3 regions of the Virgibacillus sp. Bac332 genome follow, and region 2 is predicted to be linked to each of the others. Evidence: predicted binding sites of a transcription regulator. Region 2 holds the regulator's gene; each other region holds the start of a gene.
What was found. The regulator CtsR, encoded in region 2, represses protease genes until heat stress. The targets are predictions, from matches to a motif close to ATGGTCAATAAAGGTCAAACA.
Positions count from the first base shown of each region.

Region 1 (3,288 bases), 1.4 Mb from region 2:
TCTTGTTGCAAGCGTGCCTATTTACGTGGAGCGTTTCTTGCAGGTGGCTCCATTAATAATCCGGAGACATCTTCCTATCATTTGGAAGTATTTAACTTTTATCAGGAGCATAATGATGCACTTTGTGATTTACTTAATGCGTTTGATTTACATGCTCGTAAGCTGGAAAGGAAAAATGGATATATCGTATATATGAAAGAAGCAGAAAAGATTACGGAATTTCTTAGCATTATCGGTGCACATAATGCTTTATTTAAGTTTGAGGATGTACGAATTGTGCGTGATATGAGAAACTCTGTTAATCGACTTGTTAATTGTGAAACGGCTAATTTAAATAAAACGATTGGTGCAGCATTTCGTCAAATAGAAAACATTAACCTAATTGAACGTACAGTTGGTTTAGATCAGTTACCGGAAAAACTCAGGGAAATCGCAGTTTTACGTGTAAAACATCAGGATGTCTCCCTAAAGGAGCTTGGTGAATTAGTTACAAGTGGTAAAATATCAAAATCAGGTGTAAACCATCGCTTGAAAAAAATCGATGCTTTTGCTGAAAAAATTAAAAAAGGTGAAGTTTTACAGTAATTGTTTAATTTGATTACCATTCATGATATAATACGGATAATTTAAAATCTTGTAGTTTAATGTAGCCCTTCGTGATTCAGTGGGAAATTCCACTGAATCACCATATTTCGTTCTATTTATGTAATATTTGATAGCGTTTTCATTTAAGGGGAGGATGAGGTATTTGGTTGAGAGGTCAATTAAGGTGGAACTGACAACTGGCTTACAAGCGAGACCTGCAGCAGAATTTGTACAGGAGGCTAACCGATATACATCTCATATATTTCTTGAGAAAAATGGTAAAAAAGTGAATGCAAAGAGTATCATGGGCTTGATGAGCTTAGCGATAACTACTGGAGAACAGATTACGTTGATCGCAGAAGGAGCAGATGAAGAAGCAGCATTGTCACAACTTACTTCCTTTGTTGCCAAAAAGTAATAAAAAATCCCTTTCTTTTTGTGAAAGGGATTTTTTGAATAAAACTATTCTGGTTTACGTTCCATTATTTTATCAATCAGACCATACTCAACAGATTTATGAGCTGACATAAAATTATCGCGATCTGTATCTCGCTCGATAACATCTATTGGTTGACCAGTACGCTCTGAAAGAATTTCATTAATTTTTTCACGCATTTGGATGATTCTACGTGCGTGAATTTCAATGTCTGTAGCTTGGCCTTGTGTCCCTCCAAGCGGTTGGTGAATCATAACTTCACTGTTTGGTAATGCAAAGCGTTTCCCTTTTTCACCTGCTGCAAGTAAGAATGCACCCATAGATGCTGCCATCCCTGTGCAGATTGTGGAGACGTCAGATTTAATAAATTGCATGGTATCATATATAGCCATACCAGCAGTGATAGATCCACCTGGTGAATTAATGTATAACGAGATATCTTTTCCTGGATCCTCTGCTTCAAGGAATAGTAATTGTGCTACAATGGAATTTGCCACATTATCATCGATGGCACTCCCTAGCATAATGATACGATCTTTTAGTAAGCGTGAGTAAATATCGTAGGCACGCTCTCCACGATTTGTTTGTTCAATAACTGTAGGTATTAAATTCATGTAAAATCCTCCCTTATCTATTCGAATATCCATTAGATCGGATATATTTATCATAACTAATAGGTCAAAAAAGGTCAAACAAAAAGTTTAACTCGTAACCAATGAAAATACACTTCCATCATTCCCATAATTGTCAAAAATAAACCTATGATAACTAAAAATACTTGTGTACCTACTAATATGACGTTATAATATTCTATGTGTCTTAATTAGTGAATAGTACATGCGCCCGTAGCTCAGGGGATAGAGCAACGGTTTCCGGTACCGTGAGTCGGGGGTTCGAATCCCTCCGGGCGCGTAATTATGATCGTAGAAGAAGATAATAAAATAAGTAATAAAACACGTATAAATCTTGAAGTATCAAGATTTATACGTGTTTTTTGTTTGCAATATTTTTTGCAATTTTTTCAGTTAGAAACAGATTAAGATTTAAATGAAGTCAATTTCATTAACCATCCAGCCTATTAAATATAGAATAATTTATATGTTAATAGTGGAATACAGTTGATTTTCACTACAGCCGGACGAGTGCAGTCCGCGGAAGCCTTGTCTTTTTAATTCCTGCGTGTGTCTTAGTTGCACATGTATTCAAGCAAGCGTAGTTACCTTTAATCTTAATAAGTAGAAGCTGTGTCATACCTTCACGAACGATTGTCCTTGTATTTTTGCGAATAAACCGGGGATAATCTACAAAAATTAAGATCATTACTCGAAAATGGAGTTGGATCATATGTCGTATAGAAGTCAAATACCTCGAGAAGAAGGAATAGATCATACTTTAAGTCTTATAAGAGAAGGATATAGGTATATCTTAAATAGACGTCAAATTTTTAGTTGTGATATTTTCGAGACAAGGCTAGTTGGAAAAAAAGCGATTTGCATGGGAGGTAAAGAAGCAGCAGAAATATTTTATGACAACGAGAAATTTAAAAGAAAAGATGCAGCTCCTAATCGGGCAGTACAAACATTATTCGGTAAGAATGGAGTTCAGGCTTTAGATGGACAAGCCCATAGACAACGTAAGGAAATGTTTATGTCGATCATGTCTTCCAATGAACTGGACAGATTGACTGGAATTATAAGAAAACAATGGAAGTTAGCGGTAGATAAATGGGTGCAAATGGATAAGGTTATTTTTTATGAAGAAGTTAAGGAAATTATGTGCAGAACAGCCTGCGAATGGATAAGTATACCCGTGTCAGCAAATAAAGTAAAAGGGGTAACGAAAGATTTAGGGGCAATGTTCGAGTCAGTAGCAGCTATTGGCCCCACCCATTGGCTAGGAAGGAATGCTAGAAATCGTATAGAAAAGTGGGTAGGGAAACTCGTTGAAGAGATTCGTGATGGAAAAGTGAATGTATCTGAAAATAGTATTTTGTACAAATTTATTAGGTATCACGATCCATATGGGAATTCTCTTGATACAGATACAGTTGCTGTAGAAGTGATTAATATCTTACGGCCACTTGTAGCGATTGCTATATTCATCAATTTTATTGCTTTAACAGTTTATCATTATCCAAACGAAACGAAGAAGCTTGAAAGGAGTGATGAGAAATATTCTCTGAAGTTCATACAAGAAGTTCGGCGATTCTATCCATTTTTTCCTTTTGTCGCCGGACTGGTAAAAAACGATTTCATTTGGAAAGGGTA
Region 1 is NZ_CP033046.1:4,289,739-4,293,026, reverse strand. It holds gene whiA (DNA-binding protein WhiA) at 1-585, shown strand, start outside; gene D9782_RS21060 (HPr family phosphocarrier protein) at 749-1,003, shown strand; gene clpP (ATP-dependent Clp endopeptidase proteolytic subunit ClpP) at 1,048-1,635, opposite strand; tRNA gene D9782_RS21050 (tRNA-Arg) at 1,861-1,933, shown strand; gene D9782_RS21045 (CYP152 family fatty-acid peroxygenase CypC) at 2,366-3,288, shown strand, end outside.
Region 1: clpP (ATP-dependent Clp endopeptidase proteolytic subunit ClpP) is a predicted target of CtsR. The motif match lies at 1,696-1,716, and genes of this name have one in related genera.

Region 2 (3,288 bases):
AAATCCTCCACAATATCTTCTTCTGATTTTCCAAGTGTAATTTGATTAGATATTTGAAAAATATTACCTTGCGCTTCACTACCTTCTCCATAAATACCGCGGACTACAAGCCCTAACTGATTAATGGCAGGTATCATACGATTTATTTGTTTTGTTAAAACAAGAGCTGGTAGATGCATCATGACAGATGCACGCATCCCAGTACCTACATTAGTAGGGCAGCTCGTAAGGTATCCTCTTGTTTCATCAAAGGCATAATTAATTTTTTCTTCTAACCAATCATCAAATTCAAATGCCTTTTGCAACGCCTTAGATAATTGAAATCCTGGAAAGTACAGTTGCAAACGAATATGATCTTCCTCGTTGATCATCAAGGACACCTGTTCATTCTCAGAAATAAGTGTTGCAGCTGACTCTGAGTGCTTTGCCAATAATGGGCTGATTAAATGTTTTTCTACTAATACGCGTTTCTCAACTGCTGATAAGTCCCGGATAGAAATAAAGGAAATATTCTTATACTCGCTAAATGACTGATTTTCATATTTCTCTTTAAAGAAATTCCTTATTTCTTCTAATTGATTTGGCTCAGCAAGAATTGGATAAGCAATATTTGCAAAGTTCCTTGCAAGGCGAATACGACTACTTAGTACAATATCGCTATCTGGTCCTTCCTCCCTCATCCAAGGGCTAATAGCCTTATTCATAAATTGCTGTAGTGTCATGTATGATCACCTGCTCCCGAATCATCTTGCGCATGATTTAACGCTTTAATTTTATCTCTTATTTTAGCAGCCTCTTCAAATTCCTCATTCTCCACCAGCGTTTTTAGTTTTACTTTTAATTCTTCTGCTTGCTTCTTCTTATGCAAATCCCCACCTTGGCGTTTAGGGATTTTTCCGCTATGCTTTGTATTACCAGCATGTACTCGTCGGAAAATAGGGTCCAGACGATGATTAAACGTTTCGTAGCAAAGCGCACATCCAAATTTCCCTATTTGTTTGAATTCCGAGAAGGTCATTTCACATTTAGGACACTGTAGCTCTTTTACTTGCTGATAGGCTGACCCTTGAGGTCCCGCCATATTTGATGTATCAAAGTTAAAGAGCCCAGAAAGTAAATTATGCAATGAATATCCATCTTCTGGATATGTCAAATATCCTTTTTCTTTTGCACAAACTTTACATACATGCACTTCCATCTTTTGTCCCTGAATCAATTGTGTAAAGTGCAGTGTAGCAGGTCGTTCATGACATTCCTGGCATTCCATTTGCATTCCCCCCTACTTATTCAAATACTTTAGCGTATTCAGCATCGTTGTAAGTATGCGCGCACGAATTTCATCTCGTAACGGCAATTGAAATGCGAGTGTATTTCTATCAATAGCACTCAGCATAATTTTTGCTTCGCGTTCTGTAATAAGATTTTCTTCCAATAGCCTTTCTAACACATCGACAGATTTTTGTTGAGAAACTGTTGGATTAATCATTTCAATTATTTCATTGATTAATTCTGATTTATCTTGATGAATTACTCGCATAATACGAATATATCCACCACCACCACGTTTACTCTCCACTATATATCCTTTTTCCACAGTAAAGCGCGTATTAATCACATAATTTATCTGTGAGGGGACACATTGAAATTGATCAGCGATCTCGCTTCGTTTAATTTCAATCACATTTTTTCCTTTAGCCTGAAGTATCTGTTTTAAATAATTTTCTATCACATCTGAAATATTACTCATATGCCCACCCCCTTTTTAGCTGCATCCTTTGACTTTGACTATCTTTGACTTTACCTTTATTATACGTCAAAATCGAGAAGATGCAAATACCTTGTTCTATGTTTATTCTAGACAAAAATCACCATTACGAAACCTATGAATGAACGAGATCTCTATCATTTCTTCTATTAAAAAAAGAACCTTACACCATATTATATGTTGTAAAGTTCTTCTAGCAGCCCCATTTACTTAAGCTCAGATATATTTTTCACATGATCTACTTTAGAAATTTCCTCAAATAAAGAAATTCGATCTAGATCTGGCTTTCTTTCTATTTTAATAAAAATATTTCGCAAGTCGTTTTCTATTTTAATAATCTCTACTTTTTTTATGGTTAAATCGAATTTTTCCAACGCTGAAACAAGCTCATTCACCTTTAGATCGGGTAAGGTGACAATCTCAATTAAGTGGGAAGTCCCCCCCTTTGTAAATAGTCGCTCAAAATTATTAAGAAAAATTAAACTTAGTAAAATGATAAATGTCGTAAAAACAGCAGCTGCGTACATGCCGGCACCAACCACAAGCCCTATACCAGCAACTGTCCATATGGAAGCAGCAGTTGTTAAACCGCGAATTGCGCCACCATAAACAATAATTGTTCCTGCTCCCAGAAAACCTATCCCGCTTATTACATAGGATGGTATTCTCGCAGGATCGAATCGAACGTTATCATACTCCATAAATGACTCAAATCCAAATAAGGAAAGTAGCATCATTAAACAGGCTCCGACCCCAACTAAGATATGTGTGCGAAAACCGGCTGAATGATTCTTTACTTCTCTTTCAAATCCAATTAACCCAGAAAGAACTAACGCAATTAATACACGTAACATAATAAGATAAAAATGATCACCCAATAATTCGTCTAAAAAAGCTTGCAATTTTCGCACCCCCCTGTCCATTTTTCCCTTCATTTTACATGAATCTAAATAAAAGGTATAGTGGCATCTTTTTATATTTTTCTCTTATATATATGATTAAACCTTGCTATTTATCATAATACTACTGGCCAAATATTTTACATAAGAACAAATGGAGCGAGTCAACGGAGGTAAAGGAATCACGGTGAGCTTGCGAGCCGATGATGACTTAGATTAGGGTTATTCGTGAAGTTACCTTGTTTCTGGGTGCTAGAGCCGGGTGGACGCGGCTCAACACGCCCATATTTATACACAGGATCAAATTTAATTAACTCCTAGACTACAAAAAAGACTGAGTAAAAAAATTCACTCAGTCTTCCTTCTTGTTCGCCTGGCGGCGTCCTACTCTTGCAGGGGCAAAGCCCCAACTACCATCGGCGCTGGAGAGCTTAACTTCTGTGTTCGGCATGGGAACAGGTGTGACCTCTCCGCTATTGCTACCAGACCTAAAGGATGTAGATCGTTCTGTGTTGTTTCAGAACGTCCTTCTTCTTAAGGACAAGTTATATTATATGCAGTTTCCTGAGAAAATGCAAGGATTTTTTTGTACCCTAAAAACTAAATAAGAGATCATTCAACGAC
Region 2 is NZ_CP033046.1:1,158,203-1,161,490, reverse strand. It holds gene D9782_RS05500 (protein-arginine kinase McsB) at 1-722, opposite strand, end outside; gene D9782_RS05495 (protein-arginine kinase activator protein McsA) at 719-1,267, opposite strand; gene D9782_RS05490 (CtsR family transcriptional regulator) at 1,280-1,747, opposite strand; gene D9782_RS05485 (MgtC/SapB family protein) at 1,972-2,619, opposite strand; rRNA gene rrf (5S ribosomal RNA) at 3,036-3,151, opposite strand.

Region 3 (3,288 bases), 1.0 Mb from region 2:
GGCGGTCATAGCCAAGTCGAACCAATTCTTGTTTAGCTTCATTTGTAATCGTAATCGATAGATCATTTTCTTCGATTGTTTTTTGTAGATCAGCAAGCATAAGATCTACAATTTGCATTAGGTTTTCTTCGGTTAGTTCGTTAAATTGAATAATCGCATCGAAGCGGTTAAGAAATTCTGGTTTGAAATATGCCAGAAGATTCTCCATCGTAGATACAGATTCATGGGACTCCCTATTAAAACCAACATTCACTGTTTTAACACCTGTTCCAGCATTGCTCGTCATAATAATTACAGTTTCTTTAAAGCTAACTGTTCTTCCTTGCGAATCCGTTAAATGACCGTCCTCCATAATTTGTAGGAACATGTTTTGTACGTCTGGATGTGCTTTTTCTATTTCATCTAATAGAATAATGGAGTATGGGTTGCGACGTACTTTTTCCGTTAATTGACCCGCTTCTTCATGACCTACATAGCCTGGAGGTGAACCAATGATTTTTGATACAGCATGTTTCTCCATATACTCACTCATATCAAGACGGATTAACGAATCTCTGGAGCCAAATAATTCTTCCGCTAAGGCTTTTGTTAGTTCTGTTTTACCAACACCAGTTGGTCCAACGAAAAGGAAAGAACCAATTGGTCGATAATTTGATTTTAAGCCTGCTCGACTACGACGAATCGCTTTGGCAACTTTATCTACAGCTACATCTTGTCCAATCACTTTTGCACTTAGGTTTTCACCAATGTTTTTCATTTTTTCTTGTTCATCAGCTTGAAGCTTTGTAACAGGTATCCCAGTTTTTTCTTCAACAATCAATTGAATATCGGAAATATCTACATCGATAATTTGTTCTTCATCTTTCGCTTTATCTAGTTGTTTTTGCAACTGTATTTCTTGATATCTTAAATTTGCAGCACGTTCATAATCTTCTCTTTCAGCAGCTTCTTCTTTCTCTTTAATAATTTCTTCTAATCGTTGGTTTATTGTATCAGAGTCTTTCGAAGCATTAGCTAGATTCAAACGTGAACCAACTTCATCCATCAAATCAATCGCTTTATCAGGCAAGTAACGATCTTGAATATATCGTTTTGAAAGTGTTACAAATGCCCGAATAGCTTCATCAGAATAACGAACCTCATGGAATTTCTCATAACGATCCTTAATACCCTGTAATATCTGAACTGCTTCTTCACTTGAAGGTTCTTTTACAATGATGGGCTGTAATCTACGTTCTAGTGCCGCATCTTTCTCAATTTGACGATATTCTTTTAATGTTGTAGCACCAATTAATTGTAATTCACCTCTGGCTAGTGCAGGTTTTAAAATATTTCCTGCATCCATTTGCGAGCTTTCTGCAGTGCCTGCTCCAACTAATAGGTGTATTTCATCAACAAATAAGATAACATCTTGACGTTCTTGTAATTCGTTAATTAATTGTTTCATACGTTCTTCAAATTGACCACGAACACCCGTATTAGCAACAAGTGATGCCACATCTAGCATATAAATTTCTTTATTGATTAATTTTGTAGGCACATCTCCTTCTGTAATTTTAAGTGCCAAGCCTTCTGCAATCGCAGTTTTACCAACACCAGGCTCTCCTATTAATACGGGATTATTTTTATTTCTACGATTTAAAGTTTCAACAACTCGTTTGACTTCTTTATCTCTGCCGATTACCGGATCAATCAAACCAGCCCTTGCTGCATGTGTTACGTTTTTTGCAAGTTGATCAATTAATCCATTACCTCGGTTTCCGTTTTTTTGTTTTGTTCTTGTCCCCATTTTCGGAGATCCATTCGCTTGAAAACCATTCATATGTTCAAATGGGGATTGTGAGAAGAAGTCATTGGAATTCATCATTTGCCCTTGGATTTCACGAAAGCATTCATTACATAGGTGCATTTGCATATGCTGACTATTGATATTCATTGCAACATTAATGCTAGCTTCGTTTTGTTTACAGTTTTGACAAAGCATTTCCATTCCTCCTTAGAAATATGTTTATTGTAATCATTAAAAGTTTGACTTTGACTATATTTGACCTTTGACTATTATTATACTCTGACCTTTTTTGACTTTCAAGCATTTTGATTAATTTTTTTTACGATGCTCACTAGTAACATTCCCACATAAATGAGTTTATAAAACATGGCTATGCGAAGGAACAAAAGCGAAAGCACCCAATTAGAAACGTAGCGACTGGAGCGAGCCAGCGGAGAGAGCTTGCGAGTCAATGATGACTTATCAAAGGGCGATTCGTGAAATCGCCTAGTTTCTGGACAGCTGACTCCTTTTATAATTTCCTAGACTACAAAAAAGAGAGCATATGAGCCCTCTTTAACCATTTCTATTCATTTACCTTGAATTTTTCTCGATTACGTAATTCAACTCTTCTTGTTTTCCCAGAAGTAGTCTTTGGTAATTCATCAATAAATTCAATTTCTCTTGGATATTTATATGGACCAGTTAAAGTTTTAACATGCTCTTGCAACTCCTTGACTAACTCTGACCCTATTGCTTGAGATTGACGTAACACCACAAAGGCTTTTACAATGTTCCCCCGTATTTCATCGGGACTTGCTACAACAGCACATTCTTGGACAGATGGATGCTTAACCAATGCATCCTCTACTTCAAAAGGACCAATTGTATATCCTGAACTAATAATGATATCATCGCTTCTTCCTTCAAACCAGAAATAACCTTCCTCATCCTTAGAAGCCTGATCTCCTGTCACATAGTAATCGCCACGTCTTGACATAGAAGTCCGTTCTGTATCTTGATAATACTCTCGAAACAAGGCTGGGCAATCGAGCTTTACTGCAATATCGCCAATCTCCCCAACTTGAACGGGAATACCATTTTCATCAATAATATCGACCTCATTACCCGGAGTTGGTTTTCCCATTGACCCTGGTCTCACATCCATATTCTTCATAAATCCAAGTAGTAATGTGTTCTCCGTTTGTCCATACCCATCACGAACCGTTACATTAAAATAATGCTGAAATGTATTGATTACCTCCACATTCAATGGCTCACCAGCCGAAACAGCACTATGTAAGGCAGGAAGCTCGTATTCTTCCAAATTGTCGAGTTTCGCCATGATTCGGTATTCCGTAGGTGTGCAGCAAAGTACATTAATTTCTTGTTCCTGCAGTAACTGTAGATATTTTTCCGCGTCAAATTTTCCATGATAAATAAATCCTGTTGCTCCTGAACCTAACACAGATAATAATGGGCTCCAAACCCATTTCTGCCATCCTGGACCAGCTGTTGCC
Region 3 is NZ_CP033046.1:2,195,340-2,198,627, reverse strand. It holds gene D9782_RS10485 (ATP-dependent Clp protease ATP-binding subunit) at 1-1,984, opposite strand, end outside; gene mbcS (acyl-CoA synthetase MbcS) at 2,355-3,288, opposite strand, start outside.
Region 3: D9782_RS10485 (ATP-dependent Clp protease ATP-binding subunit) is a predicted target of CtsR. The motif match lies at 2,066-2,086, and genes of this name have one in related genera.